One region of the Enterobacter sp. SCRI0065 genome, then DNA from elsewhere that is predicted to be linked to it. Evidence: predicted binding sites of a transcription regulator. Region 1 holds the regulator's gene; each other region holds the start of a gene.

What was found. Region 1 encodes Fur, which represses iron uptake genes when iron is present. Its sites were predicted from a motif close to ATAATAATGAGAACNACTATCAA; they were not measured.
Region 2: the regulator Fur is predicted to act here: its motif matches at 1,832-1,854, upstream of feoA (ferrous iron transporter A).
Region 3: the regulator Fur is predicted to act here: its motif matches at 2,692-2,714, upstream of exbB (tol-pal system-associated acyl-CoA thioesterase).
Region 4: the regulator Fur is predicted to act here: its motif matches at 1,846-1,868, upstream of sufA (Fe-S cluster assembly scaffold SufA).

The regions. Positions count from the first base shown of each region.
Region 1 is NZ_JCBAJB010000001.1:431,779-435,993, reverse strand. Features, by position in the region: gene ybfF (esterase) at 1-493, shown strand, start outside; gene ybfE (LexA regulated protein) at 622-909, shown strand; gene fldA (flavodoxin FldA) at 1,067-1,597, shown strand; gene fur (ferric iron uptake transcriptional regulator) at 1,889-2,335, shown strand; gene chiQ (ChiQ/YbfN family lipoprotein) at 2,398-2,727, opposite strand; gene chiP (chitoporin ChiP) at 2,783-4,180, opposite strand.
Region 2 is NZ_JCBAJB010000006.1:158,100-162,314, forward strand. Features, by position in the region: gene feoB (Fe(2+) transporter permease subunit FeoB) at 1-1,532, opposite strand, end outside; gene feoA (ferrous iron transporter A) at 1,563-1,790, opposite strand; gene AC6EMZ_RS16655 (Tex family protein) at 2,132-4,215, opposite strand, start outside.
Region 3 is NZ_JCBAJB010000003.1:188,649-192,863, reverse strand. Features, by position in the region: gene AC6EMZ_RS10945 (AraC family transcriptional regulator) at 1-493, shown strand, start outside; gene yghB (DedA family general envelope maintenance protein YghB) at 525-1,184, opposite strand; gene metC (cystathionine beta-lyase) at 1,334-2,521, opposite strand; gene exbB (tol-pal system-associated acyl-CoA thioesterase) at 2,776-3,507, shown strand; gene exbD (TonB system transport protein ExbD) at 3,514-3,939, shown strand; gene AC6EMZ_RS10920 (SDR family oxidoreductase) at 4,105-4,215, opposite strand, start outside.
Region 4 is NZ_JCBAJB010000001.1:1,065,267-1,069,481, reverse strand. Features, by position in the region: gene sufB (Fe-S cluster assembly protein SufB) at 1-1,428, opposite strand, end outside; gene sufA (Fe-S cluster assembly scaffold SufA) at 1,437-1,805, opposite strand; gene AC6EMZ_RS05190 (ElaB/YgaM/YqjD family protein) at 2,165-2,437, shown strand; gene AC6EMZ_RS05185 (MerR family transcriptional regulator) at 2,470-3,207, opposite strand; gene AC6EMZ_RS05180 (diguanylate phosphodiesterase) at 3,395-4,215, opposite strand, start outside.

The DNA of each region.
Region 1 (4,215 bases):
GGTGATGGCGCTAACCGCGCTTGCGCCAGAACGTATTGACCAGCTGGTGGTGATTGATGTCGCCCCGGTGGATTATGACGTTCGTCGCCACGATGAGATCTTTGCGGCTATTAATGCAGTCACCGAAGCTGGCGCATCCACACGCCAACAGGCTGCTGCTATTATGCGTGAGCAACTCGATGAAGAAGGCGTGGTACAGTTCTTGTTGAAGTCTTTCATCGATGGGGCATGGCGTTTTAACGTGCCGGTGCTGTGGGACCAATATAGCCATATTGTCGGCTGGCAGGCGATTCCTGCCTGGCAGCACCCTACCCTGTTTATCCGTGGTGGCAATTCACCCTACGTCACGGAGGCTTATCGGGATGCACTGGTCGCGCAATTCCCGCAGGCGCGTGCGCATGTGATTGCCGGGGCAGGTCATTGGGTTCACGCCGAAAAGCCGGAGGCTGTCCTGCGCGCCATCCGTCGATATCTATCTGAAACGGTGATTTGATTAAAAAGCCAGCGACCGATCGTCTGCAGGACGCCAGTCGTTGGCGTCCTGATACCAGTAATGTATGATGTCGCGCTCATCGCCCCGGCAATAGCAGGGCCGCTCGTTTTCCCCGAAGTCTCTGAATCATGGCCAAAGAACAAACGGACCGTACGACATTAGATCTGTTCGCGACTGAACGTCGACCGGGACGACCTAAAACCAATCCGCTTTCGCGCGATGAACAATTGCGCATCAATAAGCGCAACCAGCTTAAACGCGACAAAAGTCGTGGGCTTAAACGCGTCGAGCTTAAACTCAATGCGGATGCCGTCGACGCGCTGAGCGAACTGGCCGATGCTCGTGAAATCAGCCGCAGCGAGCTGATCGAAGAGATGCTCATGGCGCAACTCCAGGCATTACGCCATTCCCAGTAAGAGTCTGAAAAATCGACTTCACGTCACTTTCATGTAGCACAGAGTGCAGTCCAGCGTGATAGCTGTTTCCGTGGACTTCTCTGTTCTGCTATGATTGCCCTTATCCGTGGACAAATTGCGCCACCATACCATTAAGTTTCAAGAGGTTATTTTACTCATGGCAATCATCGGCATTTTTTTCGGCAGCGATACGGGTAACACCGAAAACATCGCAAAAAACATTCAGAAACAGCTTGGTAAAGACGTTGCCGACGTGCATGACATTGCTAAGAGCAGCAAAGAAGATCTCGAAGGTTATGATATTTTGCTGCTGGGCATCCCAACCTGGTACTACGGCGAAGCACAGTGTGACTGGGATGACTTTTTCCCTACGCTAGAAGAAGTAGACTTCAACGGTAAGCTCGTGGCGCTGTTTGGCTGTGGCGACCAGGAAGACTACGCAGAATATTTCTGTGACGCTTTGGGCACCATCCGCGACATTATCGAACCACGCGGTGCAGCCATCGTAGGCCACTGGCCGACAGCGGGTTACCACTTTGAAGCATCAAAAGGTCTTGCAGATGACGATCACTTTGTCGGTCTGGCGATTGATGAAGACCGCCAGCCAGAACTGACCGCTGAACGCGTGACGCAGTGGGTAAAACAGATTCGCGACGAGCTACATCTCGACGATATTCTGAATGCCTGATTGAAGATGCGGCGCTTCAGCTTAGTTGCGCCGCATTGATAGGTAATTCCAATTAAAATAATTGCTACAAATTTTTAACTTTTGCTTTCAGACCTGTACAATAAACCAGGTTAAAGTGGACTCACTCGGCTAACTTTGTTGGCGGTACCACGTTTTTATAAGCATACTTTGCTTGAGACTTGCAGTTTTCATTTAAGCATGGCAGTTCTATAATGAGACGCATTATCCCAAGTGCATTTTCTGTCACTTCTTCTTTAGAAGTGAATCGTTTAGCAACAGGACAGATTCCGCATGACTGACAACAATACCGCATTAAAGAAGGCTGGCCTGAAAGTTACGCTTCCTCGTTTAAAGATTCTGGAAGTTCTGCAAGGGCCGGACAATCATCACGTCAGTGCGGAAGACTTGTACAAGCGCCTGATTGACATGGGTGAAGAGATTGGCCTGGCGACCGTTTACCGCGTTTTGAATCAATTCGACGACGCAGGGATTGTCACCCGTCATAACTTCGAAGGCGGTAAATCCGTTTTTGAACTGACCCAGCAGCATCACCACGATCACCTTATCTGCCTCGACTGCGGCAAGGTGATTGAATTTAGCGATGACTCTATCGAAGCGCGTCAGCGTGAGATTGCCACCCGACATGGTATTCGCCTGACCAACCACAGCCTGTACCTGTACGGTCACTGTGCAGAAGGCGATTGTCGCGAAAATGAGCACGCGCATACCCCGAAATAAGGGTGCATTTATACAAAGCAAAGAGCCAACCGCAAGGTTGGCTTTTTTTTGCCTGCTATTAATCAGTTCGCGTTGTTATTGCGTATCTCTTGCCAGATTTTGTCGCAGCTTTTTGCCACTTCCTGATCGTTGCCGGTTTTGCGCGCCTGGATGCAAGCCTGATAATCCATCACCCTGACGTTTTCCTGAGTCGCAAACTGCTCATGCGCTTTCTCTTTTCTGAGTACATTCAGCACGCTCTGACAGGCCTCGATTTTCTCCGGCGATCCTTGTGCCGTATTAATACAAGCGCTATAGGCTTCTTTCAAACGGGAGTCTTCTTTTGGTGCCTGAGGCTGTGCGCAGGCAACCAGTCCCGATGCAAGCACCGCGACCATGACGATTTTTTTCAACATAACAGTCTCCATTCCGGCGAGACGGGGGGGGGCCATCCCGCCGGAGAATTCATCAGAAGATAGTGAAAGGTGCGATAACCATGAATTTCACGTCACGTTCATCCTGGAAGATATTGCCGTAACCGCCCGCGTAGCTCGGAATATCGGAATGGTTGTCGTACTGGGTGAAGTGCAGTTTGAACATCGTGCCTTTCGCACGGCCATCCTGGAGGGTGTAGATTGCGTCCAGGCTGTATGACGATTCTTTCAGACGGTAGTTCGGATCGTAGTAGGCATCCGGCGTTGCCATATCAGCAGGCTTGGCGTCCCACGCGTAAGCGTAAGATGCACCCACTGCCCAGCCCGGCAGATTCCAGTTTTTCAGGTCATACATCGCACCGAAGAAGAGTGCTTTTTCACCATCGGCGTTGAAGTCAGAACGGTTATCCCACCAGATATCCAGACGACCGTTTGAAGAGGCGTAGGTTGGCGTCATGCGCTGGAGGAAGTAGCCCTGCTGCCCTTCCGCTTTCACCCAGGTTCCTTCGAGACGTAAATCAACTTGTCCCACTTTATACCCGAAGGTCAACGCTTGCAGCCACGCGGTACCATCATAAAGATCGTTCACGCCGCCATCGCTGACTTTATCGCGAGTACCGTAGAACTGATAGGTGGTCGACAGCGGACCGCCGACGATATCGAATTTGTAGCTGGCTTTGGCAAAGTACTGGTCAACATAGCCTTCTGCCTGACCAAATGCCGCTTCCAGCACGAGATCATTTTTAAAGTCATATTTTGCACCGAGGGAATGCAGATAGTCGACTTTGGTTTTTTTATCGTTCTGGTAGAACTTGTCCATCTCAATGTGCCACGGAGCTTTGTACTCGTTGGTCCACATATAGGAGAAACTCAACGCCCCCGCATCACCGTAGTCAAAATTAGCCCCGGCTTCTGCACCCTGATAAGTACCAGGCATAAAGCTCCAGTGCGGCGCTAATAGCGTTTGACCGGTTGGCTGAATATAACCACCACGCGCCCATACCGGGCCATATTTGAATTTAGCGGCGGCCTTATAAAGGCTTATCCCACTCTTATCGCCGGACCAGTCTTCCTTGTAGGCTTTATTGCTGGACGAAAATGCAATTTCGTTCGGGTGCGCGCTGTCGCCATTTTCCGCCATTTCAATGGCCGTAAAGGCGGCAATATCCAGACCGAACATATCTGCGGCATAGCCAGACTGGAAATCCAGGTTGGCGTTCCATGTAGAATGGGAAAGGTTGGTTTTGTATTTATTTTCGGTTACGTCTTTACGGTCACGTTCACGCTGCCAGTAATAGATACCACCCGTGAGAGTTGAATCATCAATGAATCCTGCTGCTTTAGCCTCTGGTGCGGCAACAAAAGCCGACATTGCTGTGATACCGGCAATAGCCAGCGCCAGCGCACTACGTTTGCCACTGAACGTACGCATAGATTGTTCCTCTTTGACGAATTAAAAACGCCTGA
Region 2 (4,215 bases), on a different contig from region 1:
AAGCCTTTCAGGCGCTGCCAGGTTTGGATGAGCAGGCTTTTGACGTGTGGAACGTGATACACCGGCAGTTCCATCACAAACGGTGAGGCTTCGCCGCGCATAATGGTGTGTTTGAGCATCAGACCGGTGAGGATTGCCATCACGATACCCAGTATGTAAAGCGAGAATACCGCCAGCGCACCCTGCTGACCGAAGAAGGCGGCAGCAAATACGGCGAAGATGGCCAGTCGTGCGCCGCAGGACATAAACGGTGCCATCATGATGGTCATCAGGCGTTCACGCGGAGCATCCAGCGTGCGAGCGCCCATGACCGACGGCACGTTGCAGCCAAAACCGACAATCAGCGGCACGAAGGATTTACCCGGTAAACCGAGCGCCTGCATCAGGCGGTCCATGACAAACGCGGCGCGGGCCATATAACCGGAGTCCTCAAGGAAGGAGAGGAACAGGTACATCATGCCGATTTGTGGAACCAGCGGCAGGACGGTGTTAATGCCGCCGCCAACCCCTTGTGCCAGGAAAATGGTCAGCCATTCAGGGAAGTGCAGGGTGTAGCCGAGCCATTGCAAGCCGTGAATAAAGATAGCGACTGAACCGACATCGAAAAGAGGCTGCAACGCACCGCCAATGTTGATGGCGAGCAGGAACATCAGGTACATCACCAGCAGGAAAATTGGCAAACCGAGAAAACGGTTCAGGATCACGCGATCGACCGCAGCGGTGAAACGACTTGGCTCGGCGGTCAGGGTGTTACTGACGACCTCGCAGATGGCTGCGATGCTTTGATAACGGGCGTCGGCAATATGCAGTGCGGGATCGTCGAGTTCTTCACTGAGTCGCGCAAGCGAGATATCCAGTTTTTGGGCGGCGTCACCGGCATAAGCTCGGCTGTAGATATCGCCTTCGAGCATTTGCAAACCCAGCCAGAGCCGCTGCTTTTGCGGCATCGTCTGAGCCATCTCTTGCGCGAGATGGCCAGCTTCACGAAGCAGAGGTTTGGCGTAATGAACCAGCTCAAGGCAGGTATTCTGCGTGTGGCGATCGACGGCTAACTTCAATGCATCAATGCCGCGTGCGCGCGTCGACACCAGCGGCACGACCGGGCAGCCAAGGCGTGCGGAGAGCGCATCGATATCAATACGAATTTTTTGTTTTTCAGCGATATCGAGCATGTTTAACGCGACGATGCACGGGATGCCCAACTCCAGTAATTGCAGCGTCAGGTAGAGGTTACGCTCAAGGTTTGAGGCATCGACAACGTTGATCAGCAAATCCGCGTCGCCGCTCAGAATGTAGTGACAGGCGATTTGCTCGTCGAGCGATGTTTGAGAGGAAATCGTGGTGAGCGAATAGGTGCCCGGCAGATCAACGAGAGTGACGTGATGGTCCGTCGTCGAAAACTGGCCCTCTTTACGTTCAACCGTGACGCCTGCCCAGTTTCCCACGCGCTGACGTGCGCCGGTTAACTGATTAAATAACGTGGTCTTGCCGGAATTAGGATTACCAATTAAGCCAATGGTTAATTTTTTCATTGTTGTAGACTCGGTATAACTGCTGGCGATTTAACGGGGTAAAGCTTCGACTTCTATTAAGGCGAGATCTTTTTTACGCAATACCAGATTGACGCGACGGGTTTCGATATGAATCGGGTCGCCGAGTGGCGCGATGCGTACCACCTGGAAAGAAGAACCAGGCAACATGCCTAACGACAGTAGTTTCTGACGATATGCAGGGCTGATTTCATGAGTAAACCCGGTAATTTTCCAGGCACTGTCTGGCGTGAATTGCATAGAGACCACTTTCACCGAAGGTTAAATAATCGACAGATGCAATGATAATGAGAATGGTTTTTATCAGCAATATATAAAATGTGACGGAATGTTCAGTTGGCTATTAATTAAAGCACTGTTTGACCTTGCTCAATATTTACTGATTTTACCGGTAAGAGAGAAAAGACATATTTGTTAACGAAGTGATAATTATCGGTATAAATATGGATATGCAATCGGTTCCACATATTACAATATAATTCTGCTCCCCTCACCCCGGACCGTACACCCCAAAGGGGCGAGGGAGTAAAACCGCACCGGGCAGTTCCCTCTCCCCTTTGGGGAGAGGGTTAGGCTGAGTCTTAACGCTTTTTACCCATGGCGGCTGCCAGCGCATCCATCATGGCGCTGTTGCCAGACGTTTGCGATTCACGTCCGCGAGGCTGGGCCGGTTTTGCCGCGGGACGCACTTGCTCGCGTCCGCCACCGCCGCTTCCGCGACGGGCGTTGGTTTCGCCTGGCTGCTCATCAAGACGCATGGTCAGGGCGATACGCTTACGCTGCATATCCACTTCCATCACTTTCACCTTCACGATATCGCCCGCTTTCACCACGGTGTGGGGATCTTGCACGAACTTATCGGCCAGCGACGAGATATGGACCAGACCATCCTGATGAACGCCAATATCAACGAATGCGCCAAAGTTGGTCACGTTGGTCACCGCACCTTCCAGCACCATGCCCGGCAGCAGATCTTTCATGGTTTCTACGCCTTCGGCAAACTTCGCCGTTTTAAACTCAGGACGTGGATCGCGGCCCGGTTTTTCCAGCTCTTTGATGATGTCGGAGACGGTCGGGATGCCGAACTGCTCGTCGGTAAAATCGACGGCCTTCAGGTTACGCAGCTCGGCGCTGTTCCCCATCAGGTCTTTTAGCGCCTGCTGGGTGACGGCGAGTATACGCTCGACTACAGGATAGGTTTCCGGGTGAACGGTAGAGGCATCCAGCGGGTTATCGCCGTGGTTGATACGCAGGAATCCCGCGCACTGTTCGAAGGCTTTTGGCCCCAGACGGCTGACCTTCAGCAACTGCTGACGGTTCTGGAATTGCCCGTTTTCATCACGCCAGGTCACGATGTTCTGCGCCATCATGCGGGTTAAGCCTGCCACGCGGGTGAGCAGGGCGACGGAAGCGGTATTTAAGTCCACGCCAACGGCGTTTACGCAGTCTTCGACTACCGCATCCAGCTTGCGGGCCAGCTGTGTTTGGCTCACGTCGTGTTGGTACTGGCCGACACCGATGGACTTAGGATCGATTTTCACCAGCTCTGCCAGCGGATCCTGTAAACGACGGGCGATGGATACCGCTCCGCGAATGGACACGTCCAGATCGGGGAACTCGAGTGCAGCCAGTTCAGAGGCGGAATAGACCGATGCGCCTGCTTCGCTGACGATAACCTTTTGCGCGGTGACTTTCGGGAACTGCTGCTGCACGTCGAGGAAGAAACGCTCGGTTTCACGCGACGCCGTGCCGTTACCAATCGCCACTAGTTCAACGTTGTGCTTTTCGCACAATGCGGCAACCGCAACGGCGGCTTTGGCCGCTTGTCCGGTATGCGGATAAATCGTGTCGGTTGCGACCAGCTTGCCGGTGCCATCGACAACGGCCACCTTCACGCCGGTACGCAGACCCGGATCCAGACCCATGGTGGCGCGCAGACCCGCAGGGGCCGCCATCAGCAGGTCGTGCAGGTTACGGGCGAATACGTTGATGGCCTCTTCTTCGCCGCGTTCGCGCACGGTGCCCATCAGTTCAGTTTCGAGGTGCATCAGCACTTTAATGCGCCATGTCCAGCTCACCACGCCTTTGCGCCAGCTATCGGCAGGGGCGTTGTTCAAACGCAGGCCAAGGTGGTCGGTAATGATTTGCTCGCAATAGCTCTCTTTCGGCGGCTCGTCGAACTGCGGGTCGGCATTCAACGCCAGTTGCAGCACGCCTTCGTTACGGCCACGGAACATGGCCAGCGCGCGGTGCGACGGGGCGGTTGAAATCGGTTCGTGATGATCGAAGTAGTCACGGAATTTCGCGCCTTCCTCTTCTTTGCCGCTGACCACCTTAGAGACGAGATGCGCGTTCTTCCACAGGTAGTCACGCACTTTGGAGAGCAGTGCGGCATCTTCTGCAAAGCGCTCCATCAGAATATAGCGCGCGCCATCGAGGGCGGCTTTGGTGTCCGCCACGCCGTTGTCGGCGTTGATGAATTTCGCGGCTTCGGTATCAGGATCGTGTGACGGCTCGTTCCACAGCAGATCGGCCAATGGCTCCAGACCCGCCTCTATGGCGATCTGGCCACGGGTGCGGCGCTTGGGTTTATACGGAAGATAAAGATCTTCGAGCTCGGTTTTGCTCATCGTGCCATTGATGGCACCTGCCAGCGCATCGGTAA
Region 3 (4,215 bases), on a different contig from region 1:
CGGGGAAATTCTTTGTGCGATAGAGCGTCTGCTGGACGTCATGGAGCGGCCGCTGGACGCGCGCATACTGGGCAAACAGATTGTCCGCGAAATCCTCTACCACGTACTGTTGGGGCCGGGTGGCGGTGCGCTACTGGCGCTGGTCAGCCGTCAGACCCATTTCAGCCTGATTAGCCGTGTACTAAAGCGTATTGAAAGCCAGTACACCGAAAACCTGAGCGTGGATGAGCTGGCATCAGAGGCGAATATGAGCGTCTCGGCTTTCCACCATAACTTTAAATCGGTGACCAGCACCTCGCCGTTGCAGTATCTGAAAAGCTACCGACTGCATAAAGCCAGAATGCTGATGATTCACGACGGCATGAAGGCCAGCGCGGCTGCGATGCGAGTGGGCTACGAAAGTGCCTCGCAGTTTAGCCGGGAGTTTAAACGTTTCTTTGGCGTGACACCGGGCGAAGACGCGGCGCGAATCAGGATGATGCAAGGGGTTTGATGAAAGCCCTCCCGGACGAGAGGGCGCACGATCAGGCGCTACAGTATTTCTTTTTGATAACCACCGCGATGGTGCCCACCAGCCCTGCAACCAGCAGGAACATCGGCAGAATCATCAGGAACGTCATGACCTGATCTTCGTGGCGTTTCACAATCGGGATCATGCTGATCGCATAACCTAATGACGTCACCACGCCCACCCACAGCAGTGCGCTTAGCCAGTTAAAGAACTGGAAGCGACGATTCGACAGGCCCGAGATCCCCGCCATGGTTGGCAGCAACGTGCGAACAAATGCCAGGAAACGTCCGGCCAGCAGTGCCAGCAGTCCGTGTCTGTCGAACATGCAGGTTGCCCGCTCGTGATACTTAACGGGCAACTGCGATAGCCAGCTTTTGACCACGCGCGTGTTACCGAGCCAGCGGCCCTGCAAATAGCTTAACCAGCAGCCAAGGCTGGCGGCGGAAGTGAGGATGACCACGGTAGAAGCGAAGTCCATAACGCCTTTACCGATTAATGCACCCGCGAGCAACAGCAAGCTGTCTCCCGGAAGAAATGACGCTGGCAGCAGACCGTTTTCCAGAAACAGGGTCGCGAACATCACGAAATAAACAATACCCACAACGTGTGGGTCCGCCAGCGCAGCAAAATCATGTTGCCAAAGCGCAGCGATAATATCTTGAATAACAGCCATGGACTTTCCTGTGGAACAGCATACATGCGTGATATGCGGCTATTGTACTCCTGATTTCACCTGCTGGGGTTGATCGCGGGCGCAACAAATGCAGACATTTTTATCGTGAGTGTCTGGAAATCGGTCCAGGAGGACTATTTTCCCGCACTCTACACGATACGCTCAAAGCCCGCCGCTAAATCCGCTATCAGATCTTCAACGTTTTCTAAACCGATATGCAGTCGAATCAGCGTACCGGTAAAGTCGACTTCCCCACCGGGACGCAGAGCCGCAATTTGCTCTGGCTGGTTGGGCAGAATCAACGATTCAAAGCCGCCCCAGGAGTAGGCCATGCTGAACAAGGAGAAGTTATCCAGGTAGGCTGCCAGTTCGTCATTGTTCAGTCGTTTTTTAAGAACAAACGAGAACAAACCGCTGCTACCCGTAAAGTCACGTTTCCAGAACTCGTGGCCTTTACTGCCGGGTAGGGCAGGGTGATTCACGCGGGCTACCTGCGGATGCTCTGCCAGCCACTCTGCCACCTTCAGGCTGCTTTCATGGTGCTGACGCAGCCGTACGCCAAGCGTGCGAAGGCCGCGGCTGGTCATATACGCGGTATCGGCATCGACCATCTGACCCATCAGGTAGGCATTTTCGCGAAGCTGATCCCAGCAACGGGCGTTAGAAACGGCCGTGCCGATCATGCCGTCGGAATGGCCAATCAGATATTTGGTGGCGGCCTGAATGGAAATATCAATATCAAAGTCGAGCGCATTAAACAGCACGCCTGCGGCCCAGGTATTGTCGATCATTACGATCGCTTCCGGTGCTTTACGGCGTACGGCTTTTACGATAGCCGGAACGTCATGTACTTCCATCGTGATGGAGCCGGGTGATTCCAGGAACACGATGCGCGTGTTGGGTTGAATAAGGTCGGCAATGTCCTCGCCAATCAGCGGATCGAACCATCCTGTGGTGACGCCAAGTTTAGTGAGGATTTTGGTGCAGAAATCCTGGCTCGGCTCGTAGGCCGTATTGGTCATCAGGATATGATCGCCCTGCTCGACGAACGCCAGAATAGTATTAGCAACCGCCGCCGCGCCGCAGGGGAACAGCGCACAGCCAGCACCGCCTTCCAGTTCGCACATCGCTTCCTGCAATGAAAAATGAGTCAGCGTACCGCGGCGTCCGTAAAATAACTCACCTTTGGCGCGATTGCGGGTAGCTTGCTTTTTGGCTTCGACAGTCTCAAACACCAGTGAGGAGGCGCGTTGAATAACGCTATTTACCGAACCCTGAGTATACTTTTTACTGCGTCCGACCTGGACAAGCCGGGTATCAAGATGCTTCTCTGTCATGTTCGCTAAACCTGTCATTTTTATCCGTCTGGACGTCCAGACTACCATGAAAGTAAAAATGGTCACGCTAATGGTAGTGGAATAAGGCGAAAATTTTTTAAACTTGGCTCTCAGGAAATTTTTCCTGCGTAAGCGCAAGGAAAAAGAAACGAATTTACGGCAGTATGTAAATACTAATGAGAACTACTATCAATTCGACGTGGTTTTGATATTATTATGCTCAGATTTTGTGATTTTGGTCCTGGAGATACAGAGTGGGTAATAATTTGATGCAGACGGATCTCTCCGTTTGGGGCATGTATCAACATGCTGACATCGTGGTTAAGATTGTGATGATCGGCCTGATTCTGGCGTCTGTGATCACCTGGGCTATCTTCTTTAGCAAAAGCGTAGAATTGATGACTCAGAAGCGTCGTTTGAAGCGCGAACAGCAGCAACTGGCTGAAGCACGCTCTTTGAATCAGGCTTCTGACATGACGTCATCCTTCCATGCCAAAAGTTTGACTTCGCTTTTAGTGAACGAAGCTGAGAACGAACTGGAACTTTCCGCAGGCAGTGAAGACAACGAAGGTATTAAAGAACGCACCGGCTTCCGCCTGGAGCGTCGTGTCGCTGCCATCGGTCGTCACATGGGACGCGGTAACGGTTATCTGGCAACAATCGGTGCGATTTCACCGTTTGTTGGTTTGTTCGGTACGGTATGGGGCATCATGAACAGCTTCATCGGCATCGCTCAGACGCAGACGACCAACCTTGCAGTTGTTGCCCCTGGTATTGCAGAAGCGCTGCTGGCGACCGCTATCGGCCTGATTGCTGCTATTCCTGCGGTGGTCATCTATAACATCTTCGCCCGTATGATTGGCAGCTACAAAGCGACTCTGGGTGACGTTGCTGCGCAGGTTCTCCTGCTGCAAAGCCGCGATCTTGACCTCAGCGCCAGCTCCGCGAAGCCGGTTCACTCCGCATCGAAACTGCGCGTAGGTTGATAAACAATGGCAATGCGTCTTAACGAAAATCTGGACGATAACGGTGAAATGCATGAAATCAACGTGACGCCGTTTATCGACGTTATGCTGGTTCTGCTGATTATTTTCATGGTTGCCGCGCCGCTCGCAACGGTCGACGTCAAGGTCAATCTGCCCGCGTCCTCCAGCCAGCCGCAGCCGCGTCCGGAAAAACCGATCTATCTGTCGGTAAAAGCGGATAACTCCATGTTCCTGGGTAACGATCCGGTGACCGATGAGTCTGTGATCCCGGCGCTGGATACGCTGACCGGTGGCAAGAAAGACACCACAGTCTTCTTCCGCGCGGACAAAACCGTCGATTACGAAACCATGATGAAGGTCATGGACACGCTCCATCGAGCGGGTTACCTGAAGATTGGACTTGTCGGCGAAGAGAAAGCGGCAGCCAAATAACAGCAAAACGGCAACCTTCGGGTTGCCGTTTTGGTTTTTGTCCCATACCCCGTGGGTTGAGGAATAGCCAGGATCTAGGGTTCAGTGCAATCGCCGCTGCCCTGGCAACCCGGGCTCACGGCAAGAAAATCGTCGCTTTGCGATGCCTTCCAAGTCCCAGCACCCTTAGCCCAAATGTTCCCCACCACATACACCGTGCACTTCTGCTGTGACATAGCTTGATTCCTGACTCGCCAGATAAACATAGACCGGCGCAAGCTCCGCAGGCTGCCCTGC
Region 4 (4,215 bases), 630 kb from region 1:
CAGCGGCAGTTCAGAGAACACATCCTTGCAGAAGCCGTTCACAATCATTGAGATTGCATCTTCCTCGCTGATCCCGCGTTGCAGGCAGTAGAACAGCTGATCTTCGCCGATGCGCGAGGTGGTAGCCTCGTGCTCAAGCTGGGCGGTGTTATTGCGACATTCAACGTACGGGAAGGTGTGTGCGCCGCAGTCGGTACCGATCAACATCGAATCACACTGGGTAAAGTTACGCGCGTTGGTGGCCGTCGGCATGATTTTAACCAGACCGCGATAGCTGTTCTGGCTGTGTCCGGCGGAAATGCCCTTTGAGATGATCGTTGATTTGGTGTTCTTGCCAATGTGGATCATCTTGGTGCCGGTGTCGGCCTGCTGATACCCGCTGGTGAGCGCGACGGAGTAAAACTCACCAATCGAGTTATCGCCACGCAGAATACAGCTTGGGTATTTCCAGGTAATGGCTGAACCGGTTTCCGACTGGGTCCAGGACATTTTGCTATTTTCGCCTTCGCAAAGCGCGCGCTTGGTGACGAAGTTCAAAATGCCGCCGGTATTCCCATCACCCGGGAACCAGTTCTGTACCGTGGAGTATTTCACCTCGGCGTCTTTATGGATGATGACTTCCACCACCGCCGCGTGCAGCTGGTAGCTGTCGCGAACTGGGGCGGAGCAACCTTCGATGTAGCTGACGTAGCTACCCTCGTCGGCCACCAGAATGGTGCGCTCAAACTGACCGGTTTTTTCTGCGTTAATACGGAAATAGGTGGAAAGCTCCATCGGGCAACGCACGCCTTTCGGGATGTAGATAAACGTTCCGTCGGAGGCCACCGCCGCATTAAGCGCCGCAAAGAAGTTGTCGTTGCTGGGCACCACGGTACCAATGTATTTTTTCACCAGATCAGGATGATCGTGAATCGCCTCGCCAAAGGAACAGAAGATAATGCCCTGCTCGGCCAGCTTGCCGCGATAGGTCGTAGCCACGGACACGGAGTCAAAAATGGCATCGACCGCCACCTCACGACCTTCACGTACCGGCACGCCGAGCTGTTCGAACGCGTCTTCAACCTCTTTGCTCAAAAACGCGTTCGCGCCCGTCTGCTGTACTGCGCCAGGCTGTGAAGCACAGGTGTCATCACAACTGCCGCAGGATGGCGCGGAATAATAGCTGTAATCCTGATAGTCCAGGTGTTTGTAATGTGCTTTTAGCCAATGCGGCTCTTCCATCTCCAGCCACGCGCGAAACGCGCTCAGGCGAAACTCGAGCATCCATTCTGGCTCGTTACGTTTTGCCGAGATAGCGCGGACAACGTCTTCGTTGATGCCCTTCGCCAGCTCGTCGGTTTGTAACTGAGTGAAGAACCCCTCTTTGTAATTGAGGTGTCCGCCGCTCCAGGTATTTACATCGTCAGTTGCTTCAGTATTACGAGACATAGTACCGCCTATACCCCAAAGCTTTCGCCGCAGCCGCATTCGTTCTGGGCTTTCGGGTTGTTGAATTTAAACAGCTGGTTTAAGCCTTCACGCACGTAGTCGACTTCAGTTCCGTCGATAAACGGCATCGCCTGCAATGCCACGTAAAGCTTCGCGCCGTCGGTTTCAAATATCAGATCGTCTTTTTCACGTTCCGTCACCGTATCCAGCACGTAACCGAATCCGGCGCAACCGGTCTGCTTGACGCCTAAACGCAGGCCAATGATTTCAGGTTTTTTGGCCACCAGCTCGTGGATATGCGCTGCCGCTGCTGGCGTCAGCGATAGACCGCGCCATGTAAAATCTGCGGGGTTAAAGGTTTCTGACTGCAATTCCATAGGTCCACCTCATCGATTAAGCCGCTAAGGGCATATCACCATGTTAGTGATAACGATTATCAGTACAACCCCCTGACAGCAGGGGCTTTCCGCTTAACCGCCCTTTTTGGCTACTTTCATTAAGCATAGACCCTGACGCGCAAGGCAGGAGAGATGGATGTTATTGTTCAATGCATTGATTAATAATGGGTAAAAATAAATTAGCGCCTGCAATGAGTTAACGTGAATAAGATGCATTGGTAATGCCTATTTTTATAATCGGAAATAGGCTTTTTATCAGATAACACTGAAACAGGACCATGGGACGAGCGTGTTGTCATTCAGGCGCTAGAATTGGTATGACACTAAAGGAGATAACTATGTCATCACATGATTTTGAGAATGAAGCCGATCGCCTGGCAAACAAAGCGTTTAATAAAGCTGATGAACTCGCGGGTGAAGCCCAATCCCAGTTTGGTGATGCAGTGGATTCACCTAAACATCAGATCAAAGGTGCCGCGCGTAAATACGCCGCCAAAGCTTCTGATGTGGCGGATGATGTCTCTGAAAGGGTTCGTGATAACCCGCTGACTGGGTTGATGGCGGCTGGTGCAATCGGCCTGATTATTGGCCTGCTGGTTGGGCGAAAATAGTCGAACGTTACTGTGGCCCGCAAGGGCCTTTTTTATATCCCTGCCTCATGGAACGATACCGCAAAGCCCTGCTCTCTCCAGTGATCCAGCTGCTCCTGCTGACGTGCCGTTGGGGACTTACCTGTCCAGACAAAGATTTTTTGGCCGGGGAATAGCTCAGGACGTGGAGAATCGATCGGTTCCGCCAGCACGTCAATATGCCATCCTTTATGAGAAAGGCGTGCAGCTTCCAGCCACAGACGCGTACGATCGTCACACTCCCACCCGATTAACAGCGCATCCTTCCCGGGCTTTTTCCGCGATTCCACCAGCCGAGCAGCGGCAAGTTCAATCAGCACGCCGTCTAACAGGCTTGCCATATGGCGAACGGTGTTTTGATCGTGGCTCATTCGCTGGCGAACCGGCACAAGAATGTTATCGATAAGGGCTTCAACAGAATGCTCGCGGCGCATATCGGCAAGCCTGGCGCGCAGCCTGGCGGGGCTGGCAGTGCGTATGGCCAGCATCATCTCTTCCTGAGAGGATGCCCAGCCGCTCTGAGTCATGACATCCGGCGTGGTCAGCAGGTCTTTCACCTTGCCTACGGACACGCCGCTCTTCATCAGGCGTTTGATTTCTTCAATACGTAGAATATCTTCATCGTCAAACTGACGATGGCCGCCTTCGCTACGCTGGGGTTTAAACAATCCATAGCGTCGCTGCCAGGCACGAAGCGTAACGGGGTTAATCCCGCATCGTTCGGCGACTTCACCGATACTGTAATAGGCCATTAATTCCCTCACGCTTAAGACGTCCATACGACAACAAGCTTACCTTATCAGATTGTACAACTAAAATGTATAACTAAGAACCGGTCCGAGAGCAAGAGTCTGTTCATCGAACCGGCGAATTGTTTAAACATTGTTGTACAATTTTTAAAGCCGCGTGCAGCCTGCGCGAAGGGGAAAGTGAAGAGTTTTACAAATCGAATTTCTTATCCGGCCAGGCAATTTGCGGGATACCGCCGAGCCTTGGGCTGGCAAAAAGATGCCCCTGAAACTCGCAAATCCCGGCAGCTTCAAGCCACATCCACTCCTCGGCCTTTTCTACGCCAACGGCGCAAAACTGAATCTCCAGTGAAGAACAGCATTTGATAATGGCCTGAATAATGGCCTGCCGTGGCCCGCTTTTGTGGACATCCGCCACCAGTTCGCGGTTAATTTTGATGCGGTCCGGCTGGAACTGCGCCAGCAGCCATAGCCCCGCAAAGCCGGCACCAAAGTGGTCGATCGCCACGCTAATACCCGCGCTTTTGAGCTGTCTCACTGCGCCCTGAAAATCGGCGAACTGCGAAATAATTTCGCTTTCGGTGAATTCGATAATGATTTGCTCAGGCACCAGGCCGTTAGCTTCGATTTCACTCAGCAGGAAGCGGACGGCGTTGGGCACGTTGACCAGCGTCATCGGCAGCAGGTTCAGAGAGAGCGTTTGTCCTTGAAGGCCCAGCGCGCTGGCCATTGAAAGCGCGACCTGCTTGCTTTTCAGGTCTGCCTCGTAGATATCTTCGTCCGCCAGCGCCTCAAAGTACGCCTCTGGTGAGTCTCCCGACGGCGTGCGAATCAACGCCTCCCAGGAGACAACGGCCTGGGAAAAGGGGTCAACAATAGGCTGAAAAGCAAAGCTGCAGTCAGCGCCCTGCGCGATAACCACCGGCTGTCGGGAAAGCGCGCTCTCTTCTGGCACAAAATCCCACGAATCGGCGGCTGGGATTTCAAAATAGTTTTCTTTTTCAGTCGCCT